4 regions of the Streptomyces sp. NPDC022910 genome follow, and region 3 is predicted to be linked to each of the others. Evidence: riboswitches for the same ligand, from Rfam matches in the RefSeq annotation. Region 3 holds a riboswitch; each other region holds the start of a gene.
The links. A riboswitch is a leader RNA that binds a small molecule or an ion and turns the genes downstream of it on or off. The one in region 3 is predicted to bind cyclic di-AMP.

Region 1 (7,041 bases), on a different contig from region 3:
AGGGTCGATGCCGTGGCCACCTTCCCCCCGTACCCTTCGCACCCGGGCGGCAGCTCCGGTGGAGGCACGCTCGGGCACGTGCACTGGTGGCAGAAGCGGTGGGTGCGCTACGGAGCGCTGATCACCCTGCTCACGCTCTCCGGGCTCGTCATCCTCGCCCTCGTCCGGCAGCAGACCGGCACCGAGGGTTTCCTGGTGGGGCTGGGCCTCGCGGTGCTGCCCGTGCCGCTGCTCATGGCCGCGTTCCGCTGGCTGGACCGGGTCGAGCCGGGCCCCTGGCGCAACCTGCTGTTCGCCTTCGCCTGGGGCGCGTGCGCGGCCGCGCTCATAGCGATCGTTGCGAACAGCTTCGCGACCAGATGGATCGCGACGGCGACCGCCGATCCGAACAACGCCGACACACTCGGCGCGACCGTCATAGCACCCGTGGTCGAGGAGTCCGCGAAGGCGGCGGCCGTGCTGCTGGTCTTCCTCTTCCGCAGACGGGACTTCACCGGGATCGTCGACGGAGTCGTGATAGCCGGGGTCACCGCGACGGGCTTCGCCTTCACCGAGAACATCCTCTACCTGGGAACGGCCTTCGGCACGGACCAGCTGAGCGGGGAGCGCGGGCTGGCGTCCGTGACGGCCGCGACCTTCTTCGTGCGCGTGGTGATGTCCCCCTTCGCGCACCCGCTGTTCACCGTGCTCACCGGCATCGGCTTCGGAAGCGCCGCGCTGTCGGCGGAGCGCCAGCGCACGCGCCGTGTGCTCATGCCGCTGTGCGGGCTGCTGCTCGCGATGGGCATGCACGCCATGTGGAACGGGTCGTCGTCGTTCGGCGAGTACGGGTTCTTCGCGGTCTACGCGTCGTTCATGGTGCCCGCGTTCGGACTGCTGACCTGGCTGGTGATCTGGACGCGGCAGCGGGAGCTGCGCACGGTGCGGGAGGAACTTCCGGCGTACGCGCTCGCCGGGTGGCTGGGCCCGGCGGAGCCGTACGTGCTCGGCTCGATGCGGGCCCGGCGGCTGGCCCGGGAGTACGCGGGACACCACTTCGGGAAGGCGGCCGCACGCTCGGTCGCCGAGTACGAGGCGTACGCGACGTCGCTGGCGTTCCTGCGCCACCGGGGGCGTCGGGGCCGGGCGGGGCCCGATTTCGTCGTACGGGAGCGGGAACTGCTCGCCGAGCTGTGGGCGCGACGGGCGGTGGCACGGCCGGCCCTCGCGTACGCCGCGCGAGCCCTGACCCCGGTTGCTCCGCCACCGCTCTGGCCGATGTACGGGTATGCCCCGGCGTACTGGTCACCGCCGTACGGCCCGGCGGCGCCGTATCCGTCGCACAACCCGTATCACTCGTAGCGGCCGCGGAGGGTCCGGCACCCGGACTTCCCCGTCGTTGCCGATCACCACAGCGGAGGAAGGGCGCCGTCGGCGTCACGCGTCGAAAGACCGCCGCCAGGCGCCCACGCGCCACCGCCGGCGCCACCGCCGAGAAGTCGGCGCGACGTCAGGCATCCAAGGTCGCCCCGGCGTTGCGCCGCCTCCTCACGCCGACGCCGTCGTCAGCTTCGTCGTCTCCTCGTCCGTCAGCGTCAGCTCGCCCACCGCCAGCAGTGCCGGCAGTTGTTCCACCGTGCGGGCGGAGGCGATCGGGGCCGCCACCGTCGGCCGGCCCGCGAGCCATGCCAGGGCCACCGTGGCGATCTCCGCGCCCCGCTCCTGCGCGATCTCGTCCAGGGCCGTCAGGACGCGCACTCCTCGCTCCGACTTCAGGTACTCCCCGGCACGCCCGGCCCGGGCCGAGTCGACCGTCGTACCCGGCCGGTACTTGCCGGTGAGGAAGCCGGCCGCGAGCGCGAAGTACGGAACGGCCGCGAGGCCCGCCCGGGAGGCGACCTCCTGCAGCGCGCCCTCGTACGTGTCGCGCGAGACCAGGTTGTAGTGCGGCTGCAGCGCCACGTACCGCGCCAGGTTCTCGCGGTCGGAGAAGTCGAGGGACTCCTGGAGGCGCTCTGCGGAGATGTTCGAGGCGCCGATGGCGCGCACCTTGCCCGCGTTCACCAGCTCGTCCAACGCGCCGATGATCTCCTCCACCGGCACCTCCGGCATGTCGAAGTGCGTGTAGTAGAGGTCGATGTAGTCGGTGTCCAGGCGGCGCAGGGACGCGTCGGCCGCCGCCTTGATGTTGGCGGCGGTCAGGCCCAGGTACTCGGGGTGCCGGCTGACCTTGGTGGCGATGACGACGTCCGAACGGTTGCCGCGCGCCCTGACCCATTTGCCGATGATGGTCTCGGATTCGCCGCCCTTGTTGCCCGGCGCGAACGCCGAGTAGGCATCCGCGGTGTCGACGAAGTTGCCGCCCGCCGCCGCGTAGGCGTCGAGCACGGCGAAGGACTGCGCCTCGTCGGAGGTCCAGCCGAAGACGTTGCCGCCGAGGGACAGCGGGAAGACCTCGAGGTCGGAGGAGCCGAGCTTGCGAAGAGAAGTCATGCTCAATGTCAACGCCCGTGTCGGACCGGCGTCTTCCGGGACACCGCAAAGTTCCCGCAAAAACCGGATCCGCGTACTCCGGTTCAGAGACCACGACAGGCAGTCCTGAGGTCGGGGGCCGTCAGGACTGCCGGGGTCGGGTGAGGACGGCTCTCAGGGGGTGACGCCCTTGCTCTGCAGCCACGCCATCGGGTCGATCGCGTCGCCGCCGCCCGGGTGGACCTCCAGGTGCAGATGCGGCCCGGTCACGTTCCCGGTCGCGCCCACGCGGCCGATGACGTCGCCCGTGGACACCTTCTGCCCGACGCTGACGCTGATCGACGACTGGTGGCAGAACCACAGCTCCGTGCCGTCGTCGAGGGTCAGGATCGTGCGGTAGCCGTACGAGCCGGCCCAGCCCGCCTCCGTGATGGTGCCGCTGTGGATCGCCTTGATGAGCGTGCCCGTGGGCGCGGCGAAGTCGAGGCCGGTGTGGTAGCCGGAGGACCACATGGCGCCGGCGTCACCGAAGCGGGAGGTCAGGGTGTAGGAGGAGGTCGGCAGCGTGTACTGCTTGGCGAGTTCGGCCAGCCGCGCCGCCTCGGCCTTCTTCCTTGCCTCTTCCTCGGCCCTCTTCTTGGCGGCGGCGGCCTTGGCCGCGGCGTCGTCCTGCGCCTTCTTCGCGGCAGCGGCGGCCTTCTTCGCGGCGGCCTGCTCCGCGGCCTGTGCGGCAGCGGCGGCGGCCCGGTCCTGCTGGGACGCGGCCTGCTGGATGATCCGGGCGCGCAGCGCCTCGCCCGCGTCCTCGGTACCCGCAGCGGCGTCGGTGGTGGTCACCCCGACGGTACTCAGAGGGGTGGCGGACCCTTTGGGGGTGGCGGTCTCCTGACCGATGAGCGCCTTGGCCGAGTCGGTGACCGAGGAGAGATCCGGGAGAGATATGGACACCGGCGGCTTGCCGGTCTGAGCGGTGGCCATGCCGCCCGCACCGACGGCGGCCATCACACCGACGCCCAGGACGGTGGAGCTGCGCGCGAGTCCTCCCCCGCGCTGCTTGGCGACGCGGTGGCGGCCGCGGACGGGAGGGAGGGATTCCTCGGTGGGGTTCCACTCCTCCCAGGGGCCCTCGTCGCTGCGGGGTTCGAAACCGAACGTCTGAGTCGCGTTCGGAGCGAACGCGGTGCCCTGGGCAGGCGGGTTGGACGCCACGTGGGCGCACTCCTTTCCTTCCGTCTCGCCTACCGGGTTAGCTGACGGGTTCGGAGAGGAAGGTCTCCTACGCGCGTATACCGGCCGTGCTTCCACGACGGCACCCGCCCGATTCACCCCAAGGTGGTGGTTCCCCGGCTCCCTTGCGGGATTCGGCACATGCGCACGGAGCCGCCTCTTGTGACGGCTGGGACGACCGCGCTGCGTTATCGAACGTTAATAGACCCAGGGCCAGGATTCCAAGCTGTTCGGACAGATCCTTGATGCTCTTGACCAGGACTTTCATGCCATGAACGGGAGAAAACGGGCGAGTTGACCACTCCTCATGAGCCACACGCGTATTGACGGCGTGTCAGATGTTATGCGCAGGGGGGTCGCTCGATCACCCGCCGTGACAACGCTCAGGAACGCTCGGGCCGCCGTACGGCCAGCAGGGCCATGTCGTCCGTGGCACGGCCGCCGGTGTGACGGGCGACCTCCTCGGTGACGGCGGCCAGCAGGGCACCGGGGCCGGGGAAGACACGGCCGGCGAGACGGACGGCTGGGTCGTAGAACTCCCCGTGCGCGTCCCGCGCCTCCGAGACGCCGTCCGTGTAGAGGAGCAGCGTCGCCCCGGGCGGGAAGTCCCACTCCTCCATACGGTCGGGCCAGGCCGCCAGGTCGCCCATGCCGAGCGGCAGCGCGGTCTCGCGGGTCTCCAGCGCGCGCAGGGTGCCGTCCGGCAGCAGAAGCAGGGGTGCGGGGTGGCCCCGGTTGACGACGCGGACGACGCCGCCGCCGTGCGGGATCTCCGCGAGGACCGCGGTGATGAACCCTTCGAACGCTTCGGGCCCGTCACGCCGGATGCCCTCGCGCGACAGCGCCCGCTCCAGGCGCTGGGCAACCGCCTCAGGAGTCGACTCCTTTTCGGCGGCCTCCCGGAAGGCGCCGATGACGACGGCGACCGCGGCCACGGCCCCCATCCCCTTTCCGCGCACGTCCCCGACGACGAGCCGTACGCCGTGCGGGGAGTCCTGCACGGCGTACAGGTCGCCGCCGATGAACGCACCGGCCTGCGCCGCCTCGTACCGGGCGGCGACGTCGAGCCCGCCGATCCGGGCCGCGGGCTCCGGCAGCACGGCTCGCTGGGCGGCCTCGGCGATCTCGCGGGCGGAAGCGAGGCGTTCGTTCTTGCGCCGTACGAGCATGTTGATGAGGACGGCCAGGACGGCGACGGTGACGATGGTGACCGTCTCGGTGACCGCGCCGGCCCGCCCACCGAGCCCGAGCCAGAGGTGGACGGTGAGGACGACGGCGACCGCGGCCACCCCCGTGAGAACGGTGCCGCGCAGCGAGTAGAGAGGCGCGGCGACGAGCGGCGCGGCGGTGAAGAGCGGCCCGGCCGTGACATCGGACGGGGTGAGGCAGTCGTAGCAGGCGCCAACGCCGATGAGCAGCCCGGGCAGGGCGCACAGGAACGCCCGCGCGCAGAAGTAACGACGGGCCTCGCGCTCGACCCGACCCGGCGGCGGGAGGTTCCCGGCACCGGCGGCGAGCGCGAGGTCGCCTGACAGTCGACCGCCGGGCCGGTCCCGGTCGTCGTGCGACTCCTCGAACCACCGCGCGCCTGCTTGCTGCACCACCCGTCCAGACTTTCCGGAAGGGGGGCGGAGGGCGACCGCTGTGAGCCGGCCGGAGTACGGACCGGGAACGAACCGGTGGATGCGAAGGACGGGGGAAACGCCGAGGGCCGGAGCCCTTCCGGACTCCGGCCCTCGGCCATCAGTAGCGGGGACAGGATTTGAACCTGCGACCTCTGGGTTATGAGCCCAGCGAGCTACCGAGCTGCTCCACCCCGCGTCGGTGATTCCAGTGTACGCCATGCGCGCGACACCCAGCACACAGGTTTACGCCCACGGCCCCTCACCAGCCGTTTCCGGCCGACCGCACCAGCCGTTTCCGGCCGCCCGCGGAGTCCTGGCACCCGTCAGGGGCGGGTGGCCGGTGGAAGCAGATGGGCGTTCGGCGCCTTTGCCCGCTCCTCGTACTCCGGCAGGAGCACCACGTCCACGCCGGCCGCCGCCAACACCGCGTTCCCGTCGGCCGACTGCACGAACGTGTCCGGTTCACGCCAGGCCGTGACCACCCGTCGCACCCCGGCCTCCAGGATCAGCCGGGCGCACGGCGCGGCCCGGGATGAGCGGCGGGCGCACGGTTCCAGGCTGCTGTACACCGTGGCGCCGGCCAGCCGCGGATCCGCCGGGTCCAGCTTTGCCAGGGCCGCCTCCTCCGCGTGGACCACGGGATCGCCGCCCTCGCGGGAGTGCCCGCGCGCCAGCTCCGTGCCGTCGGCCGCGACGATCACCGCCCCCACGCTGAAGGCCGTCCCGGAGGGCGGGCACCGCGCCGCGAGCTCGCAGGCCGTCTCCAGCCACCGCCGGTCCGCGGCGGAGGCGAGCGGCCCGGTGCCGGGCGCCGTGGGCGCGTACCGCAGCAGCACGACGTCCCCGACCGGCCGGGTCTCCATCAGCCTCATCCGCCCGGGCGGGTACGACCCCGGCCCGAACATCCGCGGCGCGTCCGCCTGCCCCACGAACAGCGGCGCGACGACGAGCTGCAACTCGTCCGCGAGCCCCTGCCGCAGCAACTGCGTGTGCACCCGCCCGCCGCCCTCGACCATCAGCCGCCGTACTCCCCTTACGTCACCCAGGTGAGCGAGGACCGCCCGCCACTCCACGTCGGGACCGAGCGCGACCACCTCCACCTCCGCGGGCAGCAGCTCGCGGAGCCGCTCGGCGGCCTTGTCCGTCGTGTACACCGTCTTCGCGCCGCCCGTGTGCCAGAAGAGGGCATCCGGGTCGAGGTCGCCGGACGCGCTGACCGTGACCTTCAGGGGGTATTCCGGCAGTCCGGCGGCGAGCCGGACCGCGCGGCGCTCGGCCGAGTAGACCAGCAGCCGCGGGTTGTCGGTGCGCAGCGTGCCCGCGCCGACGAGTATCGCGTCGCTACGCGCACGCACCTCGTCGACCCGGTCGAAGTCCTCCGGTCCTGACAGCAGGAGCCGCTCGGGTCCGGTGTCGTCCAGGAAGCCGTCGAGGGAGACGGCGGCGGACAACAGGACGTAGGGGTGGGCCATCGGGTGCGCTCCAGGGGTCGGGATCCACTGGGTCCGGATCCGGTCGGGCTGGGAGAGGGACGCATGGTTCAACTTTTGAACAATAACTACACTGGCAGCATGACGACCCGCTGGCTCACCCCCGAGGAGCTGCGCGCCTGGCGCTCGTACCTCGCCGCGTCGTGGCTCCTGGAGGACACGGTCGACCGGCAGCTCCAGCAGGAGGCCGGTATGCCGCACCTGTACTACTCGGTCCTGGCCAACCTCTCCGACGCCCCCGGCCATCA
Region 2 (7,041 bases), on a different contig from region 3:
AAGTCGACGTAGTCCGCGACCTCGAAGGGCAGGTGCAGGGTCACCTCGGACAGCGGGTGCAGGAGGGGCTCGACGGTCTCCCGGTGGGCGGGCACCGTCACCCACGCGGTCAGCGCCCGGCGCACGTCCGACCAGGCGGTGCGGCCGGCGGCCAGCAGCGGGCCCAGGAACGGCCGTGCCAGCAGGGAGGCGTACGGGGAGCCGAGCGCCCGCGCCGCCGCGCCCGCGTCGAGCACGTGGTCGCCCAGGCGGACGCCGACACTCCGCTCGTCGGAACCGGTGGGCGAGAACACCCCATAGGGGAGGTTGTGCGGGCCGAAGGGGTCGCCCTCGGGGACGTCGAAGGGGGGCATCGGATGCTGCCTCTCTTTCGTGCGCTTCAGATGTGCCGTGCATGGGAGCGTGTTCCATGTGGTCGCCGCACACGTTACGGGCCAGTTGCCTGTCTGGGCAGTGTCTAAAGAGTTCGCAATGTCCGAATAGACCTTGTCGGAGGGGCTAATTCCGGCTTAGCGTCCTTTAGGGACACGGACGGGGTGGGTCCGGTCCATAGGGGGGACACGTGGGGGGACCCGTGGCCAGGAGCACCGGCAGCGTGCCGTTCGACGCGGACCGCGACGTACCGGGGCTCATCGTGAAATTCGGCGACTATCCGCTGCACCACGGCGGGGTGGGCGCCATCCGCAGCCTGGGCCGGCTCGGAGTACCGATGTATGCGATCACCGAGGACCGTTACACGCCGGCCGCGGTCTCCCGCTATCTGCGGCGCGCCTTCCCGTGGCCGACCACCGGGACGGAGGAACCGGAGCGGCTCGTGGAGGGCTTGCTGCGCATCGGCCGCCGCATCGGCCGGCCCACCGTCCTCGTCCCCACCGACGAGGAGGCCGCGGTCCTGATCGCGGAGCACCAGGACATCCTGGGCGGTCCCTTCCTTTTCCCGAAGGTGGACGCCAAGCTCCCGCGCCGCCTCGCCAGCAAGCAGGGTCTGCACGAACTGTGCGTGGAACACGGCATCCCCAGCCCGGCGGCCGCCTTCCCGCAGTCGTACGACGACATCGTCGCCTTCGCAGAGAAGGCGCGCTTCCCGCTGGTGGCCAAGAATCGCGAGGCCTTCGTACGGCGCAAGCAGCCCGCCGTGAACGGGACGACGAAGATCGCCACCCGCGCGGGCCTGCTGACGCTGGCCCGCGACTGGGGCGAACACCCCGGAGTGATCCTCCAGGAGTACCTGCCGCGGCAGGACGCCGAGGACTGGATCGTGCACGCGTACTTCGACCAGGACTCGACCCCGCTCGCCATGTTCACCGGTGTCAAGGTGCGCTCGTGGCCGCCGCACGCGGGCATGACGGCCAATGCGTACGTCGTGGACAATCCGGAACTCGCCGACCTCGCCGCGCGTTTCATCAAACAGGTCGGCTTCACCGGAATCGTCGACCTCGACCTGCGCTTCGACCGCCGCGACGGTCAGTACAAACTGCTCGACTTCAACCCGCGCATGGGCGCCCAGTTCCGGCTCTTCGAGAACGAGTCGGGGGTGGACGTCGTCCGCGCCATGCACCTGGATCTGACCGGCCGCGCCGTCCCGGAGGGGGAACAGTGCGCCGGCCACCGCTACATCGTGGAGAACATCGACCTGGCCGCCCTGTTCGCCTACCGTCGCAGCGGCTATACGACGCCGCACGCGCCGGCCCGCGCGAGCGGTACGGAACTCGCCTGGCTCGCGGGTGACGACCTGCGGCCGTTCTTCACGATGCTCGCGCGCTTCGTGCGGCCGGGCGCGAAGCACCTGTATCAGCTGTGGCGCACCAACCGCCGCGGCAGCATCACGAGTCCGGGCAGGTAACCCGGCTCGGCAGCTCCACCACGAAGTAGGCACGTAGCGTCCTGGGAGGGACTTCGTGATTCAACCGGTAGCAGTCATCGGTGCCGGGCCGTTCGGCCTGTCCACCGCCGCCCATCTGCGGGCGCGCGGTATCCCGGTGCGCGTCTTCGGCGAGCCGATGGTGAGCTGGCGCGACCACATGCCGCAGGGCATGCTCCTGAAGTCCACCCCGGCCGCCTCGAACATCGACGCCCCGCAGCGCGGCCACACCCTGGTCGACTACTGCGACGCGGCGGGCATCCCCCGGCTGGTGACGGACGAGGACATCGTCCCGGTCGAGACGTTCATCGCATATGGGGAGTGGTTCCAGCAGAAGCTGGTGCCCGACCTGGAGCAGGTCCGGGTCGTCTCCGTGGACCGCCGTGGGGGCGCCGGCTTCGAGCTGAAGCTGGACTCGGGCGAGTTGTTCGCCGCCCGGGCGGTCGTGGTGGCGACCGGACTGTCGGGCCTCGCCCATCTGCCGCCCGAGCTGGCGGGAGCGGCGGCGGACGGACCCACGCCCACGGGCCCGGTCTCCCACAGTTCCCAGCACCACGACCTGACCCGGTTCTCCGGCAAGGAGCTGCTGGTCATCGGCGCGGGACAGTCGGCTCTGGAGACGGCGGCGCTGGCGGCCGAGGCGGGCGCCCGCGTATGCGTGGTCTCACGGGGCCGGGGCAAGGTCGATTTCGGCGCACCCCCGTGGAACCAGCCGAAGCTGCGCCCCGAATCGCCCTTCGGCCGCGCCTGGTCGCTGTGGGCGCTGAGCTACTACCCGCACCCGTACCGCTTCCTGCCGGCCCAGACGCGCCACTACCTGGTCCGCCGCGTCCTCGGCCCGCTCGGCGCGTGGTGGCTGAAGGACCGGTTCGACGGCAAGGTGGAGGTGCGCGAGGTCGCCGGTATCGTCGGTGCCTCCGTACCCGACGGCAGCCCGGTCCTGGCGGTACGGACCCACGGGGGCCGCACGCAGGACCTGACCGCGGACCATGTCATCGCCGCCACGGGCTACCGCGTGGACATCGCCGCCATGGACTTCCTGGGCCACGAACTGCGCACGGAACTGGCGGTGAGCCGGGGCACGCCGAAGCTCGGCGCGGGATATGTGTCCTCCGTCCCGGGTCTGTACTTCACGGGCCTCCCGGCGGCGGCCTCGTACGGACCGGTGATGCGCTTCGTGTGCGGCACGGAGTTCGCGTCCCCGCGGCTGGCCAAGCACCTGGCGGCGGCACACGGCTGAGCCGGAGCGAGTGCGGGGGCGACACAGCGCGCCCCCGCCACCCGGTCCGTGTGCCCGGGGTCAGAAGTCGCTCCGCATCACCACCCGCCGGAGCGTGGGCCTCATCACCTGGTCTGTGTCCGATGGAGACGCTGGAGGAACACCTCGCCGAGGGCCGGACATACGAGGTCGGGGTTGTCGTCGACGCGCCCGTCGAGGCGGTCGCCCGATGGCTGCCGCGCAGCCTGGGCAGGTCCGAGGCGATCGACGCGGGCACCACGCGCCGTGTCGCCACCACCGACGAACCGGAGTGGTACGCCGAGCAACCCACCGCGATCAAAGCGCAGTTACGTGTCGTCCGGTCACGCGAACTCCGGGAGGCCGCCCGCATGGCTGGGGCGCCGCCTGCTGGAGGCCGGCGCCTGACGCGGACGGCACTGGAGCCGGCCGAGGGTGCGGGGCTCAACAGTGGGCGGGAAAGCGATGTCGGGCCGGTGCGGCCGTTTGCCGAAACCCGTGGTGCGACGCAGGCTCCGTGCGCCTTCCGGTGCGCACGGGATACCGGACGTCGTCCGGTTCACGCTGGACCGCTGGGGCGTTTCCATCCGTATTCTCTGATCATGGCCGCACCCCTCGCATACTCACTCATCGCCACTGACCTGGACGGAACGCTGCTGCGTGGTGACGACACGCTCTCCGACCGGTCAAGGGCCGCGCTGGCGCGGGCCGGTGCGGCCGGCGCACAGCACCTCGTGGTGACGGGGCGCCCGGCGCCCCGGGTGCGGCCGCTGCTCGACGACCTCGGCGGCAGGGGGCTCGCGGTGTGCGGCCAGGGCGCGCAGGTGTACGACGCCGGCGCGGACCGGCTGCTGTTCTCCGTCACTCTGGACCGGGAGTTGGCCGAGACCGCGCTCGGCAAGATCGAGGCCGAGGTGGGACAGGTGTACGCGGCCGTCGACCAGGACGGGGTGCACGGGCTCACACTCATCGAGCCCGGCTACCTGATGCCGCACCCCACACTGCCCGCGGTGCGGGTCCGGCGGCGGGACGACCTGTGGTGCGAGCCCATCAGCAAGGTCCTGCTGCGCCACCACGCCCTGTCCGACGACGAGTTGGCGACGGCGGCCCGTGGCGCGGTCGGCTCCCTGGCGACGGTCACCATGTCGGGGCCTGGCACCGTCGAACTCCAGCCATGCGGCATCACCAAGGCGACGGGGCTCGCGTTGGCCGCGGAATTCCTGGGCCTGAGCCCGTCGGAGACCGTCGCCTTCGGGGACATGCCCAACGACATCCCCATGTTCGAATGGGCGGCGCACGGCGTCGCCATGGCCAACGCCCACCCTGAACTCAAGGCGGTCGCCGACGAGATCACCACGTCGAACGAGGACGACGGCATCGCCGTCGTCCTCGAGCGAATGTTCCCGGGACGGTAGCCCTCAGTCGAGAGTCCTCAGTCGAGAGTCCGTAAGCCGAAGGGCCGGCCGGGAGCTCTCAGTCGAGAGTTCCCGGCCGACGGGGCCCCGTCGGGCACATCTCAGTACGCGCTGTTGACGTTGTCGATCGAGCCGTACCGGTGGGCGGCGTAGTTGCACGCGGCCGTGATGTTCGCGACCGGGTCGTACGGGTCGAAGGCCGTGCCCGGCACGTGGTAAGCCCGGAAGGTCGGGTCGATGACCTGGAGGAGCCCCTTGGACGGGATGCCCTTCTGGGCGTTCGAGTCCCAGAGGTTGATGGCACGCGGGTTGCCCGAGGACTCGCGCATCACGTTGCGGTAGATGCCGTTGTACGAGCCGGGGATCCCGTGCTGCCGCATGATCACCAGCGACTGGCGGATCCAGCTGTCGAGGCTGCCGGCGCGGGACGTCACGCTGGTGGCCTTGGTCGTCGTGGCCGTGGGGGTGGCGGCCGAAGCGCCGGTCGCACCCAGGATCGGGAGGGCGAGAACGGCGGCTCCGGTCCCCGCGACAGCGAGGGCACGGGTGATGCGGCCGGCCTTGGAGCGGCGGTCCCGACGGCGTGCGGGCAGGGCGAAAGCGGACATGTGGCATTCCTCTCCGTCGCCTGCGAGGTGAGCTGTCGGGTTCGGGCGGGGAGGTGCCCGGCCGTGTCCTCGGTGTCGAGGCACGGCTTCACCCCAAGCCGTTCCGGCGTGGTGTCCGGTTCGGCGACTTACCTGGGTCCCCCGCTCCTGCCGTGCTGGGTCGATGGGTTGTCGAGCGGCGGCAGGATTCGGCGTTCCGCTCGGGTCGAAGGGAAGGTATGCGAGAGCACATGTCGGGAACAAGCTCGGAATTCACACTCCGACCCAATTGACCCTGACGTCAGGGAATAGGGGAGATGATCAATTTTGTTGAGGGGGGTTCAACTTGCCCTTTGCAAAGGGGGCGTTGATGACTCGCCCCGAGTGCCTCTCCTGGCGGGCGCGTGACCCATTTCACTTCGCCCTTACTTGGATCACAATTGGCAATTAAGGTAAATCGGGCATCAATTCGGACAAAATGGACAGGGGTGTGAGTGGAGTCCGCCTGCTCGAGACTTGGACATTGCGCTATCCATGGTGCAAATAGGCAGTCGGGTGGCGCCGCCGTCTATCCCGCCGTGCGGGAGATCCGCCCCTCCCACGTCCGGTGGAACACCACCTCGTAGCCGTCCTTGCAGACGACCTCGTTCCAGGTGACGAAGTCCGCCGCGGTGCAGGTGATCTCGGAGTGGGTCTCCACCCTTGCGTCCCATCCCCGCTCCGGACGGTGCAGCCGGACCGACCAGTCGCAGCGGGTACGCGCGGTCAGCGGGCCCGAGTCCTCGATGGTGTACGCCTCCAGCGCGTCCTCGGTGACTTCGAGGCCGTCGGGGTACACACGGGTGCCGTTGTGGCGCGGGTCGACCACCAGGAGCCACTCGCCCCTCGCGACGTCCCGCACCACCAGGCGCTCCGGGCGGGGTTCGTCGAGCGTGGCAGCGTCGCTGACGCCGAGTGGCTCCGACTGCTCCGGCTCCCCGAAGGTGATGTCCGGCCCCGACTCCCGGGACCGCACCGGTAGTTCGAGCGAGCTGCCCGCCGGGTCCAGCGTGAAGCCGGCCTCCGAACCCGGCTGGGGCCACAGCCATGGCCAGTACGCGGAGGAGACGGCGAGGCGGATGCGGTGCCCGGGCGGGAAGGCGTGGCCGATCCCGCTCAGCTCGAACACCACGTCCTCCGTCGCCCCGGGAATCCAGGGAGCCGCCCGGTCGGGGCCGCGGCGTGTCAACAGGTTCAGGGCCCCTCGGCTGACCAGCGTCGACGACCCGTCGGGCGCCACGTCGCAGAGGCGGGCGACCACTTGACCGCGCGGCACGGGACAGGTCAGCCGCAGCCGCACCCTCGGCCGCCCCAGTACCCAGGTCTCCTCGGCCGCCTCGAACTCGAAGCACACCGACCTCGCGTCCTCCTCGCGCTGGTCGGGAGGCAGGCCGGCTTCGTCGCCGCGGGCGACGAAGCCGCCCGCGTCGAGGCCGGTGTGCATCGGGGACCGGACGGGTACGGGCGCACCCCGGAGCGTGTACGAGACCCGGGTGACGTTCGGTGACGGCCAGGACGGCTCGCCGACCCAGCGGCCCGGAAGCACGTCGTACCTCGTCGCCGGAGGGTGCGGGGTGCTGATGTACGCCCGCAGCGACGGCTCCGCCATGACCCCCGTGTCCTTGTCCTTGAGCCAGTGGTCCCACCAGCGGAGCGTCTCCTGGAGGAAGCCGATCGCCGGGCCCGGCAGACCGTGGTCCGGGTACTGGTGTGCCCACGGCCCGATCAGACCGCGGACGCGATCGGCCGGAAGGTGCTCCACGAGCCCGAGCACGGTGTCCCGGTACGGGTCGTGCCAGCCGCCCACCGCGAGCACGGCCGCCCGGAGCGCGCCGTGGTCCTCCCGGATGTCGCCGTGTCGCCGGTGGTCGTCCCACGCCGGGTGGGCCGGCCAGGCGTGGA
Region 3 (7,041 bases):
ACGACGGTCAGTACGGGACCGACGTCTCCGACGCGGCCGTCGGCCGTGTCGTCCTGCTCACCACCAGCCACCGCGTCGCGCCCGGGCTGCTGTCCTGGCCCGCCTGGCAGGTGCTGCGCGACGCCGACCGGGTCCTGTGCGCGGACGGCGCGCACCCGCAGCTGCCCTATCTGCGTGAGGCGGGCATAGCGGTCGAGGAGGCCGCCCCGACCGCGCAGGAGCTCGTCGACGCCTGCGCTGGCGGCCGCACGGTGGTCGTCGTCGCGACCGGTGAGGGCGAGCCACACCTCACCGACGGCCTGGCCCGGCTGGCGGGCTCCGGCAGGGTGCGGATGCCGGAGCTGGAGCTGCTCCCCGCGTCGTACGACCTTCCTGGTGCCCGTCTTCTCGACCTCGTCCAGGTCATGGACCGCATCCGCGCCGAGTGCCCCTGGTCCTCGCAGCAGACCCACATGGGCCTGGCCAAGTACGGCATCGAAGAGGCGTACGAGCTGGTCGAGGCGATCGAAGCGGGCGACCGCGACGAACTGCGCGAGGAACTGGGCGACGTCCTGCTCCAGGTCGTCTTCCACTCCCGCATCGCCGAGGAGGATCCGGATGCCCCCTTCTCCATCGACGACGTGGCGGGCGGCATCGTCGCCAAGCTGATCCACCGCCACCCGCACGTCTTCGGCGACGAGACCGCGACGACGCCGGAGGAGGTCAAGGAGCACTGGCTGCGCACGAAGGCGGTCGAGAAGCGGCGCACTTCGGTGACGGAGGGCGTCCCCCTGGGCCAGCCGGGCCTCGCCCTGGCGGCCAAGCTGTCGTCCCGCGTCCGCACGGCGGGCCTCGACGTCCCGCTGCCGCAGGGCGAGGGCATCGGCTACGAACTCCTGGCGATGGCGGCACGAGCCGAGGCCGAGGGCGTGGACCCGGAGGCGGCTCTGCGGGCCGCCGCGCGCGCATACCGGGACGCCGTGCGAGCTGCCGAAGGGCTTGAGGGTTAGCAGGGTCGGCCACGCCCGGCTCCGGTGCGCCGCCCGGCGTGGCCACTGCGGGGCGGCGACCGCCCTCGCCGCCCGGGGCCGGCCATCCGTGGATACCGTCGGGGAGTGACCAACCAGCCCACTTCCCCCGAACCCGGCCCCGAACTCTTCACCTGGGAGTTCGCCGCCGACCCCTACCCCGCCTACGCCTGGCTCCGCGAGCACGCCCCCGTGCACCGGACCGAACTGCCCAGCGGTGTGGATGCCTGGCTGGTCACCCGGTACGCCGATGCCAAGCAGGCCCTCGCCGACCAGCGGCTCAGCAAGAACCCGGCGCATCACGACGAGCCCGTCCACGCCAAGGGCAAGACCGGCATTCCCGGCGAGCGCAAGGCCGAGCTGATGACACACCTTCTCAACATCGACCCGCCCGACCACACACGGCTGCGCCGGCTCGTCTCCAAGGCCTTCACGCCCCGGCGCGTCGCCGAGTTCGCGCCGCGTGTGCAGGAGCTGACCGACCGGCTCATCGACGGGTTCGCGGACCGCGGCTCCGCCGACCTCATCCACGAGTTCGCCTTTCCGCTGCCCATCTACGCCATCTGCGACATGCTCGGCGTCCCCCGCGAGGACCAGGACGCCTTCCGGGACTGGGCCGGAATGATGATCCGGCACGGCGGGGGCCCGAGGGGCGGGGTCGCCCGGTCCGTGAAGAAGATGCGCGGCTATCTCGCCGACCTCATCCACCGCAAGCGCGAGGCCCTGGCCGACATACCCGGCCCGGGCGAGGACCTCATCTCCGGGCTCATCCGCGCCTCCGACCACGGCGAGCACCTCACCGAGAACGAGGTGGCCGCCATGGCCTTCATCCTGCTCTTCGCCGGGTTCGAGACCACGGTCAACCTCATCGGCAACGGGACGTACGCACTGCTCACCCACCCCGAGCAGCGTGCCCGCCTCCAGGCCTCCCTCGCCCGCCACGAACGCGGCCTGATCGAAACCGGAGTCGAGGAACTCCTGCGCTACGACGGCCCGGTCGAGCTGGCCACCTGGCGGTTCGCCACCCAGGCGCTCAGCATCGGCGGGCAGGACATCGCCCCCGGCGATCCGGTGCTCGTCGTGCTGGCGGCCGCCGACCGGGACCCGGAGCGGTTCGCCGACCCTGACGTGCTCGACCTCTCCCGCCGCGACAACCAGCACCTGGGGTACGGACACGGCATCCATTACTGCCTCGGCGCCCCCCTCGCCCGCCTGGAGGGGCAGACGGCGCTGGCCACGCTCCTGACCCGCCTGCCGGACCTGCAACTCGCGGTGGATCCAGCCGATTTGCGCTGGCGGGGCGGGCTCATCATGCGCGGATTGCGCACGCTTCCCGTGCGGTTCGCGCCGATTCGGGAATCAGGTCACCGACGTCCCTCCGGCACCGGTGAATGACGTGGCGTGGCGAACGTTCCGACGATCACGGGAAGGTGACACTTTCTCACCTCTGTGATCTTCACGTGATCTGCGCTGCATTAACTTGTGACAAGCGATCGACTGCCGATACGTTCACGCAGCAACGCGGCGGTACGCCACAGTCGCCGCGTCGGTCACCGCTGTCGTGTGAAAGGCAACCGCATGCTCTCCGGGAACGGTCGTCACCGTCGCCCCCGTCAGGCTCCGGCTCTCCTCGTCGCGGCAGGGGTGACCGGGTCAGCGATCGCGATCCCGCTCCTCGGTGCCACGGGCGCGAGTGCGGCCGGCGGCACCACGTGGGACCAGGTCGCGGAGTGCGAGAGCGGCGGCTCCTGGAGTGCGGACACCGGCAACGGTCGCTACGGCGGGCTCCAGTTGACGCAGCGGGACTGGGAGAAGTACGGCGGCCTCGACTACGCCCCCAGCGCCGATCAGGCGAGCCGCTCCCAGCAGATCGCCGTCGCCGAGAAGATCCTCGCCGACCGGGGTGTCTCCGTCTGGTCCGCCTGCGCTCTGGTTTCAGGCCTGAGCGAGGACTCCGCCTCCGCGCATGTCGACACGGGCCTCGCGGGTGACTTGTCCGGCGGCGGTTCCGCTTCCGGCTCCGGCGTGGACTCCGGTCTGTCCGACTCATCCGGTTCATCCACTTCGGTAACGTCGTCGCCTTCTTCATCCGCGTCTTCCTCTTCATCCCCCTCCTCAGGAGCGACCGCCGACTCGGCCGAGAGTGAGGCGGGCGCGAGCGGTTCCCGGGGGTCCAGCGACTCGCCCGCTGCTACGGCGAAGAGTGACGAGTCGGACAAGTCCGGGCGGAACGGCGCCTCTTCGGGTGACGACGCGAACGAGACCTCCGGCGCCGGCCGCCACCGCGGCGACAGCGCCGACGAGGGTGCCGCAGACGGCCGCACGGGCGACTCGGCCGGCCGGCACGCCTCGCGGGGCTCCGACGCCGCACGCGACGCCGCCGACGGCTCGTACACCGTCCGTCCCGGGGACAGCCTGTCGGCCATCGCCGACTCTCTTGACCTCACGGGTGGATGGACCGCCCTGTATGACGCGAACAAGAAGACGGTCGGTGCCGACCCCGATCTCATCCTCCCCGGTCAGAGCCTTGCGCTCGAGGTCGAGCCGGTGGCGGAGCAGCCCTGAACTACCCTCCGTTCGAAGGGGACTTCACGCCCTACTTCGCGCCGAATGTCTGGATTGGCGAGAGTGAGAGATGGGTCTCATTGGCCCTGATCGTCTTTGGAATTCGGCGGATCGACTGCTTACGGTCGTGACCGCTCGCCACAGCGGGCCCCCCGGTCGCAACGCCGAATCCTGCCAGCGGCCGCGTGGGAACAGTCGTCGCGTCAAGCGCCGTAGGCAGGAGCGGGGGACCCAAGGTAAGTGCCGCGCCCGGGAGTTGACCGGGGGCGGCTGGGGGTGGAGCCGCGCATCCAGTGGTGCGCGGCCGGGCAACTCAACCGGCCCGAACCCGACAGCTCACCTCGCAGGCGTCGGTGAGGGGAACGAACCATGCTGTGTTCCGGCAAGGGCAAGCACCGCCGCCCGTCCAAGGCCGTCCGCGCCATCGCGCTCGCCGGTGTCACCGGCGCCGCCGTCGCCGCCCCGCTTATGGCGGCCGGCACCGCCTCCGCCGCCACCGCTTCCGAGTGGGACGCCGTCGCCCAGTGCGAGTCCGGTGGCAACTGGTCCATCAACACCGGCAACGGCTTCTACGGTGGTCTGCAGTTCACCAACTCCACCTGGGCCGCCTACGGTGGCACCGCCTACGCCCCGCGTGCCGACCTGGCCGGCAAGGCCCAGCAGATCGCCATAGCCGAGAAGGTCCTCGCGGGCCAGGGCAAGGGTGCCTGGCCGGTCTGCGGCAAGGGTCTGTCCGGCGCCCCGTACAACGGCGCCGCCGCCGGCACCGCTTCCAGCGCCACCAAGACCGCCCCTCGGGCGGCCACGCAGCAGGCCTCCCGTTCGGCCGAGCGTCCGGCTGCGCAGAAGACCGTCACCACCCCGACCGGCCAGAAGGTCAAGAAGGGCGACGGCGAGTACAAGGTGGTCAAGGGCGACACCCTCAGCTCGATCGCCGAGAAGCACCACGTCCAGGGCGGCTGGAAGAAGCTGTTCGAGCTGAACAAGGACATCGTCAAGGACGCCGACCTCATCTACCCCGGCCAGCAGCTGCACCTCAAGTGACAGGCGGCTGGTAGCCGGGCCACAGGGTCCCCATATACATGGCCTTCATCGCGGAGGTCACGTGAGGACCGCCCCCCGTCCCCACGGGCTCCCCGCTCCGGTGCGTGTTCCCCCGTACGCACCGGAGCGGGGCTTTTTGCTTGCGCGCCGCGCGATTTTCACCAGGCCTTCCCCTCCCCCTTTGTTCCGCGCTGGAACAATGTGTACCGTCACCCTGTCCACGGGACGGTCGGTCGGCTGGCCGATGGCCCGGGACGGTTAGGCTCTAGTCACAAGTGCCCCGCACTCTCAGCGTCACATCCAAGAAGGAGATGCTCGTGCCGTCCATCGACGTCGTCGTAGCCCGGGAAATCCTGGACTCCCGAGGCAACCCCACGGTCGAGGTCGAGGTCGGCCTCGACGACGGCAGCACGGGTCGTGCCGCCGTTCCGTCCGGCGCCTCCACCGGCGCCTTCGAGGCCATCGAGCTCCGCGACGGTGACCCCAACCGCTACCAGGGCAAGGGCGTCGAGAAGGCCGTCCTGGCCGTGATCGAGCAGATCGGCCCGGAGCTCGTCGGCTACGACGCCACCGAGCAGCGCCTGATCGACCAGGCGATGTTCGACCTGGACGCCACCGACAACAAGGGCTCGCTCGGCGCCAACGCCATCCTCGGCGTCTCCCTCGCCGTCGCCCACGCCGCCTCCGAGGCGTCCGACCTGCCGCTCTTCCGCTACCTGGGCGGCCCCAACGCGCACCTGCTGCCGGTGCCGATGATGAACATCCTGAACGGCGGCTCGCACGCCGACTCCAACGTGGACATCCAGGAGTTCATGATCGCTCCGATCGGTGCGGAGTCCTTCTCCGAGGCCCTGCGCTGGGGCACCGAGGTCTACCACACGCTCAAGAAGGTGCTGAAGAGCAAGGGCCTGTCCACCGGCCTCGGTGACGAGGGCGGCTTCGCCCCGAACCTCGGCTCCAACCGCGAGGCCCTCGACCTCATCCTCGAGGCCGTCAAGCAGGCCGGGTACGTCCCCGGCGAGCAGATCGCCCTCGCGCTCGACGTCGCCGCGTCCGAGTTCTACAAGGACGGCAAGTACCTGTTCGAGGGCAAGGAGCGCTCCGCCGCCGAGATGACGGAGTACTACGAGGAGCTCGTCGCGGCCTACCCGCTCGTCTCCATCGAGGACCCGCTGTTCGAGGACGACTGGGCCGGCTGGAAGGTCATCACCGACAAGCTCGGCGACAAGGTCCAGCTCGTCGGCGACGACCTGTTCGTCACCAACCCCGAGCGCCTCGCCAGGGGCATCGAGGAGGGCGCCGCCAACGCCCTGCTCGTCAAGGTCAACCAGATCGGCTCCCTGACCGAGACCCTGGACGCCGTCGAGCTGGCCCAGCGCAACGGCTTCAAGTGCATGATGTCCCACCGCTCCGGTGAGACCGAGGACGTCACCATCGCCGACCTGGCCGTCGCCACCAACTGCGGTCAGATCAAGACCGGCGCCCCGGCCCGTTCCGAGCGCGTCGCCAAGTACAACCAGCTGCTGCGCATCGAGGAGATCCTCGACGACGCCGCGGTGTACGCGGGCCGCAGCGCGTTCCCGCGCTTCAAGGGCTGAGCGGGCAGGGCCACGCCTTAGCCAGTCGTCCGTACGTCCCCGTACCCGGTCCCGTACCGTGTGCGGGGACGTACGTACGTGTGAAGGGGAGGCGTGGACATGGCCGTGAAGGACCGTGACCGGTTCTCCACCGCGACCAGGCTGCGGCTGCTCGGGGAGCAGACGGCGGCCCGGGTCTACCGCTCCCAGACCCGACGGCAGGCCCGCCGCTCCCGGCTCACCGGCCGGGCCGCGCTGCTCGCGCTCGTGCTGTGCTCGCTGATCCTGGCGCTGGCGTACCCGATAAGGCAGTACGTCTCCCAGCGTGCGGAGATCGCCGACCTCGAGCGGCAGAAGGCCCAGGCCCGCGAGCGGGTCGAGCAGCTGCGCGACCTCAAGGCGCGCTGGCAGGACGACGCGTACGCGGAGCAGCAGATCCGGCTGCGGCTGCACTACGTGATGCCGGGGGAGACCGGTTACGTCGTGATCGACCCGGACGCGGCCAAGCAGTCGCGCACGGACCGCACGACGGCCGCGCGCCCTTGGTACGCCAACATCTGGGACGGGGTCGACAAGTCCGACAAGTCCAGCCAGTGAACCCGACAGAGACACCAGAGAGAATTTCGTACGGCATGGAAACACCCCCGCCGCCCACGGCGCGCACCGCACCCACCCACGCGGACGTCGAGGCTTTCAAGCAGCAGCTCGGCCGGCCGCCGCGCGGACTGCGCGCGATCGCGCACCGCTGCCCGTGCGGGCAGCCGGACGTCGTGGAGACGGCCCCGCGGCTGCCCGACGGCACGCCCTTCCCGACGCTGTATTACCTGACCTGCCCGCGCGCCGCGTCG
Region 4 (7,041 bases), on a different contig from region 3:
CCTCGACGTCCATCTGCCGGGCGGCGGCGGAGTCGAAGTGCTGCGCCGGTGCGCGCCCTTGATGGCCGACGCCGAACGGCCGGTCCGTTTCCTCGCCCTGTCCGTCTCGGACGCGGCGGAGGACGTGATCGGGGTCATCCGCGGCGGCGCACGCGGCTATGTCACCAAGACCATCACCGGCTCGGACCTCGTCGACTCCATCTTCCGAGTGCAGGACGGCGACGCCGTGTTCTCGCCGCGGCTGGCCGGCTTCGTCCTCGACGCCTTCGCCTCGACCGACGCCCCGCCCGTCGACGAGGACCTCGACCGCCTCACCCAGCGCGAGCGCGAGGTCCTGCGCCTCATCGCCCGCGGCTACGCGTACAAGGAGATCGCCAAGCAGCTGTTCATCTCGGTGAAGACGGTCGAGTCCCATGTCTCGGCGGTCCTGCGCAAGCTGCAGCTGTCGAACCGGCATGAGCTGACACGCTGGGCGACGGCGCGACGGCTGGTGTGACGGACCGCTCGACGCCCACGTCCGACCCCGGTTCGCCGGGGCACCGACGGCGGCTCACACCACCCGGGTGGCCCCCGCGAACGGCATGTCGTCGATCGAGGCCAGCCGTACCGGCGCCGACGGGTTCGGTGCGTGGATCATCTGGCCGTTCCCGACGTAGAGCCCCACATGGCTGATCCCGGAGTAGAAGAACACCAGATCACCGGGGAGCAGTTCGGAGCGCGAGACGCGGCGTCCCGCGTCGATCTGGGAGTAGGTCGTCCGCGGCAGCGAGATGCCCGCCGAGCGGTACGCGGCCTGTACCAGGCCGGAGCAGTCGAAGGCGTCGGGGCCGGTGGCGCCCCAGACGTAGGGGCTGCCGAGCTTGCCGTACGCGTACGCCACCGCGGCCCCCGCACGAGCGTTGGGGGCTTGCGCGGCCGCCGCCGCGGCCGACACCGGCGCCAGGCCCCGTACCGCGTCACGCGACGCCCGCCCGGCGCCCCCGTACGCCGTGAGCTGTGCCCGCTGCCCGTCCGTCAGCCGGGACAGCAACTGCCGTGCCTCGCCCAGCTTCCCGGTGATGGTCCGCTTCTGCCGGCGCAACTCCTCCTGCCGTGACTTCAGGGAGGCCAGTTCCACCCGCGCCGCCCCGCGCAGTCGTTCGATCTCCCGCAACTGCGCGCGCACGCGCCCCACGGCGGCCGTCTGCCGGCTGTCGACCCGCTCGGCGAACGCCGCGTCGTCGAGGTACTGCCCTGGATCCGAGGAGAGCAGGAGTTGCACCGCGGGGTCGACGCCTCCGTTGCGGTACTGCGCCGCCGCGGCGGAACCCAGCGCCTCACGTGCCGAGTTGAGCCGGTCCGTCCGGCGAGCGGCCTCGTCCCGCAGCGCGTTGAGTCGTTCCTGGGCCTCGTCGGCCTTCTCCTTCGCCCCGTCGTACTTCTCGGTGGCGGCCTCCGCCTCCTGGTACAGCTTGTCGAGCTTGGCCTTGACCTGAGCCGGGGAGAGCTGTGGCTCGGCGTGCCCCGTGCCGTCGAGGCCGGTCGCGGTCGCTGCTCCCGCGAGGGCGATCGTGGCGGCGGTACGGGCCGTGTTGCCGCCGAGCGAACGCTGTCTGGGTTTGCGGTGCGCTGCCACCTGGACGTCCCGTCCTTTCGTACGACCGCCGGGCCACGCGGGGTGTTACGCGTCCGGCGGCGGCGCGCACAGGGGGAGCAGGCCGCCGCCGGACCTTCTCGGCGGTGGTGTCCGACTGCCGCCCCTGGCCCGGGCGGCGGTGGGGAGCCGGTCACCTGGTGGAGGACGCTAAACCTCACCGTGACCGGGTCGTGACGCAAAGTACGGAACTGGCGCGACCGGACTGCCCGTGACCGTATGCGACCGTGATCCCGTCTCAGGAGCACCGACTTCACGCTGTGCGATGACCGATGCGATGGTTCTCGGGCACGAGGAGCTGACGGAGTGCTAGGGGGCGCATATACGCGGGCCCCGGCGGCCGTGCGAGCGCCTCGCATCCGCGGGCCGGTGTCGGTGACCCGTGCGCCCCCGATTAGGCTCCGGGCCCATGGACGTACTCATCCATCTCTTCGTCGGCCTGCACATCGTCGGTATCGCCGCGCTCCTCGGCGGCTTCCTCACCCAGATGAAGGCGATGGGCCAGGGCACGGCCCGCTTCGTGCCCGGGATGCTCCACGGCGCGCTGACCATGCTGGTCACGGGTGTGGTGCTGGTCGGCCTCAACCAGGCGGACCACCACTCGGTGAACACGATCAAGATCGGCGTCAAGCTGGCCCTGCTGATCGTGATTCTCGGCCTGGTCTACGTCAAGCGTGACGAGGAGAAGGTCGAGAAGCCCCTCTTCGCCCTCGTCGGCGCGCTGACCACCGCGAACATCTTCATCGCGGTGCTCTGGACCTGACGCCTCCCAGGGCCGACCGGACGGCTCCCGCGAGGACCGCGCACCAGGCGGCCACCGCGACCCACAGCAGCACATGGCCCAGGTCGCGCAGCCAGGGCACGCCGACGGCGGTGGCGACGGACAGCGCCGCCACCGCCGTCATCCCCATCGGGAAGACGGTCGCCCAGCGCCGCACGTCGTAGCGGAGCCGTGGCCGGAGCAGTTCTGTCGCCGCCAGCATGCAGTAGCAGAAGAGAGCGAGGACGAGGAGGGCGACGCTCACGCCCCGCAGGACGCCGTTGTCGTCGTTGTTCCAGAGGTAGAGCCCACTGTGTCCGGCGGCGACGAGCCGCGACCCGGCCAGTGCGGAGATGGCGAGGCCGCCGCCCATGACCCAGTGGTCCCCCGCACCGGTCGCCACCTCCCGCAGGTCGAAGCACCGCAGCCCGACCAGGTAGAACACCAGCCCGAGCCAGAAGAACACCAGCGCCGTGTGCGCGAGCCACGCCACTCCCACTGCCGCCGCGAGCACCGCTCCGAGCACCGCGATGCTCTCCGTCGCCACGCACCCGAGGAACACGGCCCCCGGCATGGGGCGCGTCCAGCGACGGACGACCGGGAGGACCAGGGCCGCCCACAGCACGACGGCCAGCGCCAGGAACGCCTCGTCGAGCGGCTGCCGGACCAGGACGGACACCCCCGTGCCCAGCGTGGCGGTCGCCGCGACGGGCGTGAGCGCGGTCGCGGAGAGCGCCCCGGCCTGCTGCCGGGCGTGTTCCCGCAGTGCCCGTACGACGAGATCGGCGACGAGCCCCAGCCAGCCGACGGCCGCCAGGGCCAGGGCGACGCGGGAGAGGACGCCGTAGCCCGTCAGGTGCAGCCCGACCGAGAGGACGCCGGTCGCCATCACGGCGGCTCCGGTGGCGGGCGGACGCTGCGCCCACCGGACGCGGAGCGCGGAGGTGCCTGACATGCGCCCGATGCTAGGGACGCGCACGCCGGTTCCCTGCGGGGCACGCGCGCGGAGGCCGAAAACAACCCCACGCGCGCGTGCCGCACGAAGACGCCACGCGCGTGGCGTGCTTCCTCGGCTTACGCGCGCGTGGCGTGCGGAAACCGGAAGAAACGGGAAGCAGAGACTCAGGCGGGCCGCACCACACTGTGGATGATCGAGGAGCCGGCGTAGTAGATCGACTCCTCGCGGACGTACGCGCCCGGTTTGGGGGCGTGGATCATCATGCCGTTGCCGATGTAGATCCCGACGTGGCTGATGTCGTCGTAGAAGAAGATCAGGTCCCCGGGCTGGGCGTCGGCGAGCGTGACCGTCGTGCCGGCGTTCACCTGGTCGTACGTGGTGCGCGGGAGCGTCACCCCGGCGGCCTTCCAGGCGGCCTGGGTCAGGCCCGAGCAGTCGTACGAACCGGGTCCGGTAGCGCCCCACACATAGGGCTTGCCGATCTGGGCGCGGGCGAACGCGAGAGCCTTCGCCGCCTTCGTCGCGTACGAGGAGTCCGTGGTGGAGGACTCCGAGGAGCCGGTCGTGGGGGTCGAGGACGGCTGCGACTGAGCCGCCTGCTGCTCGGCTGCCCGCTGCTGGGCCGCCTGCTGCCGCGCCAGCTCCTCCGCCTGGCGCTGGGCCTCCTCCTGCTTCTGCTTCTCGATCGCGGCGAGCCGCGCCTTCTCCTCGGCGGTGAGCTTGGTCAGCAGCTCCCGCGCGGCGGAGAGCTTCTGCTGGATTTCCGTCTTGGTCGACTGGAGGGTCGTCTGCGACTCGGTGAGCGTCTGCAGACTCTTGGTGGCCTCCTGCCGCCTCTTCATCGTCACGGCCTGGTCCGTGACGTACTCGTCGACCGCTTCCTTCTGGCGGCCGGTGAGCCGGCTCATCAGCTGTGTCTGGTCGAAGTAGTCCTGGGGCGTGTCGGCCAGCAGGAAGGTGGCAGTGTCGGGGGCCGCCGCCCCGGTGCGGTACTGCGCGGCGGCGAAGGAACCCAGTTCGTCCCGCGCCTCGTTGAGCTTCTGCGTGCGCTGGGCGACATCGTCGAGGAGTGTGTCGACCTGTTTGCGCTGCTTGGTCGTCTTCTCCTTGGCCGCGTTGTACTTGTCGGTGGCCGACTCGGCCTGGCGGTAGAGGTCGTCGACCTTCTTCTCGACCTCCTCGACGCTCGGCTTGTTGTCGGCGGAGGGGGCGGCGTTGGCCGTCTGGGCGAGCAGGGCCACGGAGGTGAGGGCTGCTGTCGCGAGAGCGGGTGTCCGTATGCCTGCGATGCGCGTGCCCGAGGGGCGCGCCTTGCGGTGCGGCGCCATGCGAGGCGACTCCTTCTGTACTCCGCCTACCGAGTTAGCTGTCGGGTTCGGGCGGGTGGATCCGGAAGGTGTGCCCTACGGCCGTGCCCCACAGGGCGGTTGGCCGATTCACCCCAAGGTCGGGTGGGTCCCCGGCTCCGGGCTGCCGTGAGGCGCACCGGACTCGGCGGAGGCCGCGCGGCCCGGCGACCTTCGCCGGTGGGGGTCGTGCGGCCCGCCGGGAACGCTAGCCAACTGATGTGGCTCGTGTGAAGGTTGATGTGCGATATGCCCGATACATTTTTGTGACCTTTGATGGAGGGTCCCGCCGTCCGTGGTCAATGCGCCGGTATTTGTGGAGAGTTAAGCGGATTCGCCGTGTGGCAGTGCACGCTTGCCCGATCGATTGCGGATCGTGAACGGACGGTCGCGGACGGCGAAGGGTCGTCGAGCGATCCACTCCGGAAGATCGCAGGGCCCGCGCCACGCTCCCGCAGACGGAGTTCGCGGGGCGGCGGCCGCTTGTCAGTGAGGAGCCCTAGACTCGGAGAGCGATGAGCAGCCTCTTTGACGACAGCTTCCTGGCGGACCTCAAGGCCACCTCGGCCCGTGAGGAGGAGCCCCCGCCGCCCGAGGACGATCACGCTCCGGAGTCGGTTCCGGACGATCTGTTCGGCGGGCGGTTCGACGTGCCGCCGGACCGGGACGCCTACTACCGCGACGGCGCCCCCCGCCCCGTCGTCGACCCCCAGGCGCTGCTCGAGGGGCTGAACGAGAACCAGCGCGCGGCCGTCGTGCACGCCGGTTCCCCCCTGCTCATCGTGGCCGGCGCCGGTTCCGGCAAGACCCGCGTGCTCACGCACCGTATCGCCTATCTGCTGGCCGAGCGGGGGGTGCACCCCGGGCAGATCCTCGCCATCACCTTCACCAACAAGGCCGCGGGTGAGATGAAGGAGCGCGTCGAGCGGCTCGTCGGCCCCCGCGCGAACGCGATGTGGGTGATGACCTTCCACAGCGCGTGCGTCCGCATCCTGCGGCGGGAGAGCAAGAAGCTCGGCTTCACGTCCTCCTTCTCGATCTACGACGCCGCCGACAGCAAGCGCCTGATGGCCCTCGTCTGCCGCGACCTGGACCTCGACCCCAAGCGCTTCCCGCCCAAGTCCTTCAGCGCCAAGATCTCCAACCTGAAGAACGAGCTGATCGACGAGGAGGACTTCGCCGCCCAGGCCACCGACGGCTTCGAGAAGACCCTCGCCCAGGCGTACGCGCTCTACCAGTCCCGCCTCCGGGAGGCGAACGCGCTCGACTTCGACGACCTGATCATGACGACGGTCAACCTGCTGCGCGCCTTCCCGGGCGTCGCCGGGCACTACCGCCGCCGGTTCCGCCACGTCCTCGTGGACGAGTACCAGGACACCAACCACGCGCAGTACGCCCTCGTCCGGGAACTCGTCGGCACCTCCGAGCACCCCGTGGACGTGCCGCCCGACGACCACGACCTGCGGCCGGCCGAACTGTGCGTCGTCGGCGACGCCGACCAGTCGATCTACGCCTTCCGCGGCGCGACCATCCGCAACATCCTCCAGTTCGAGGAGGACTACCCGGACGCCACCACGATCCTCCTGGAGCAGAACTACCGCTCCACACAGACGATCCTGAGTGCCGCCAACGCGGTCATCGAGCGCAACGAGTCGCGCCGCCCCAAGAACCTGTGGACCAACGCGGGCGCGGGCGCACGGATCACCGGCTATGTCGCCGACACCGAGCACGACGAGGCGCAGTTCGTCGCCGACGAGATAGACCGCCTCACCGACCAGGGCGAGGCGAAGGCCGGCGACGTCGCCGTCTTCTACCGCACGAACGCCCAGTCCCGAGTCTTCGAAGAGGTCTTCATCCGCGTCGGCCTGCCCTACAAGGTCGTCGGAGGCGTCCGCTTCTACGAGCGCAAGGAGGTCCGGGACGTCCTTGCGTACCTGCGGGTGCTGGCCAACCCGGAGGACTCCGTGCCGCTGCGGCGGATCCTGAACGTGCCGAAGCGAGGGATCGGCGACCGCGCCGAGGCGATGATCGACGCCCTGGCCCAGCGGGAGAAGATCAGCTTCCCGCAGGCGCTGCGCCGCGTGGACGAGGCCTACGGCATGGCGTCCCGCTCGACCAACGCGGTCAAGCGGTTCAACGCTCTGATGGAAGACCTGCGAACGATCGTGGAATCGGGCGCGGGACCGGCCACCGTCCTGGAAGCGGTGCTCGAACGCACCGGCTACCTCGCAGAGTTGCAGGCCTCGACCGATCCGCAGGACGAGACCCGCATCGAGAACCTCCAGGAACTCGCCGCTGTCGCCCTCGAGTTCGAGCAGGAGCGGGGCGAGGGCGCAGCGACCAC

Region 1: it holds a riboswitch for cyclic di-AMP, as region 3 does, so the genes downstream of both, ACZ3TS_RS38355 (M23 family metallopeptidase) here and ACZ3TS_RS13940 (transglycosylase family protein) in region 3, are expected to answer to the same signal.
Region 2: it holds a riboswitch for cyclic di-AMP, as region 3 does, so the genes downstream of both, ACZ3TS_RS16835 (transglycosylase SLT domain-containing protein) here and ACZ3TS_RS13940 (transglycosylase family protein) in region 3, are expected to answer to the same signal.
Region 4: it holds a riboswitch for cyclic di-AMP, as region 3 does, so the genes downstream of both, ACZ3TS_RS07020 (C40 family peptidase) here and ACZ3TS_RS13940 (transglycosylase family protein) in region 3, are expected to answer to the same signal.

The regions. Positions count from the first base shown of each region.
Region 1 covers NZ_JBVHHL010000078.1:3,205-10,245, reverse strand. Annotated here, with positions in the region: gene ACZ3TS_RS38365 (PrsW family intramembrane metalloprotease) at 13-1,341, shown strand; gene ACZ3TS_RS38360 (aldo/keto reductase) at 1,528-2,472, opposite strand; gene ACZ3TS_RS38355 (M23 family metallopeptidase) at 2,626-3,660, opposite strand; cyclic di-AMP (ydaO/yuaA leader) riboswitch at 3,672-3,828, opposite strand; gene ACZ3TS_RS38350 (PP2C family protein-serine/threonine phosphatase) at 4,062-5,282, opposite strand; tRNA gene ACZ3TS_RS38345 (tRNA-Met) at 5,426-5,499, opposite strand; gene ACZ3TS_RS38340 (dihydrofolate reductase family protein) at 5,627-6,775, opposite strand; gene ACZ3TS_RS38335 (MarR family winged helix-turn-helix transcriptional regulator) at 6,875-7,041, shown strand, end outside.
Region 2 covers NZ_JBVHHL010000015.1:35,641-42,681, reverse strand. Annotated here, with positions in the region: gene fahA (fumarylacetoacetase) at 1-353, opposite strand, end outside; gene ACZ3TS_RS16850 (carboxylate--amine ligase) at 575-1,843, shown strand; gene ACZ3TS_RS16845 (FAD-dependent oxidoreductase) at 1,899-3,101, shown strand; gene ACZ3TS_RS16840 (HAD family hydrolase) at 3,701-4,513, shown strand; gene ACZ3TS_RS16835 (transglycosylase SLT domain-containing protein) at 4,615-5,121, opposite strand; cyclic di-AMP (ydaO/yuaA leader) riboswitch at 5,126-5,325, opposite strand; gene ACZ3TS_RS16830 (CocE/NonD family hydrolase) at 5,669-7,041, opposite strand, start outside.
Region 3 covers NZ_JBVHHL010000011.1:143,186-150,226, forward strand. Annotated here, with positions in the region: gene ACZ3TS_RS13925 (nucleoside triphosphate pyrophosphohydrolase) at 1-989, shown strand, start outside; gene ACZ3TS_RS13930 (cytochrome P450 family protein) at 1,095-2,402, shown strand; gene ACZ3TS_RS13935 (LysM peptidoglycan-binding domain-containing protein) at 2,586-3,572, shown strand; cyclic di-AMP (ydaO/yuaA leader) riboswitch at 3,771-3,937, shown strand; gene ACZ3TS_RS13940 (transglycosylase family protein) at 3,942-4,616, shown strand; gene eno (phosphopyruvate hydratase) at 4,928-6,214, shown strand; gene ACZ3TS_RS13950 (FtsB family cell division protein) at 6,314-6,790, shown strand; gene ACZ3TS_RS13955 (DUF501 domain-containing protein) at 6,826-7,041, shown strand, end outside.
Region 4 covers NZ_JBVHHL010000005.1:156,381-163,421, reverse strand. Annotated here, with positions in the region: gene ACZ3TS_RS07040 (LuxR C-terminal-related transcriptional regulator) at 1-496, shown strand, start outside; gene ACZ3TS_RS07035 (C40 family peptidase) at 551-1,615, opposite strand; gene ACZ3TS_RS07030 (hypothetical protein) at 2,043-2,396, shown strand; gene ACZ3TS_RS07025 (tellurite resistance/C4-dicarboxylate transporter family protein) at 2,374-3,348, opposite strand; gene ACZ3TS_RS07020 (C40 family peptidase) at 3,516-4,679, opposite strand; cyclic di-AMP (ydaO/yuaA leader) riboswitch at 4,688-4,858, opposite strand; gene pcrA (DNA helicase PcrA) at 5,213-7,041, shown strand, end outside.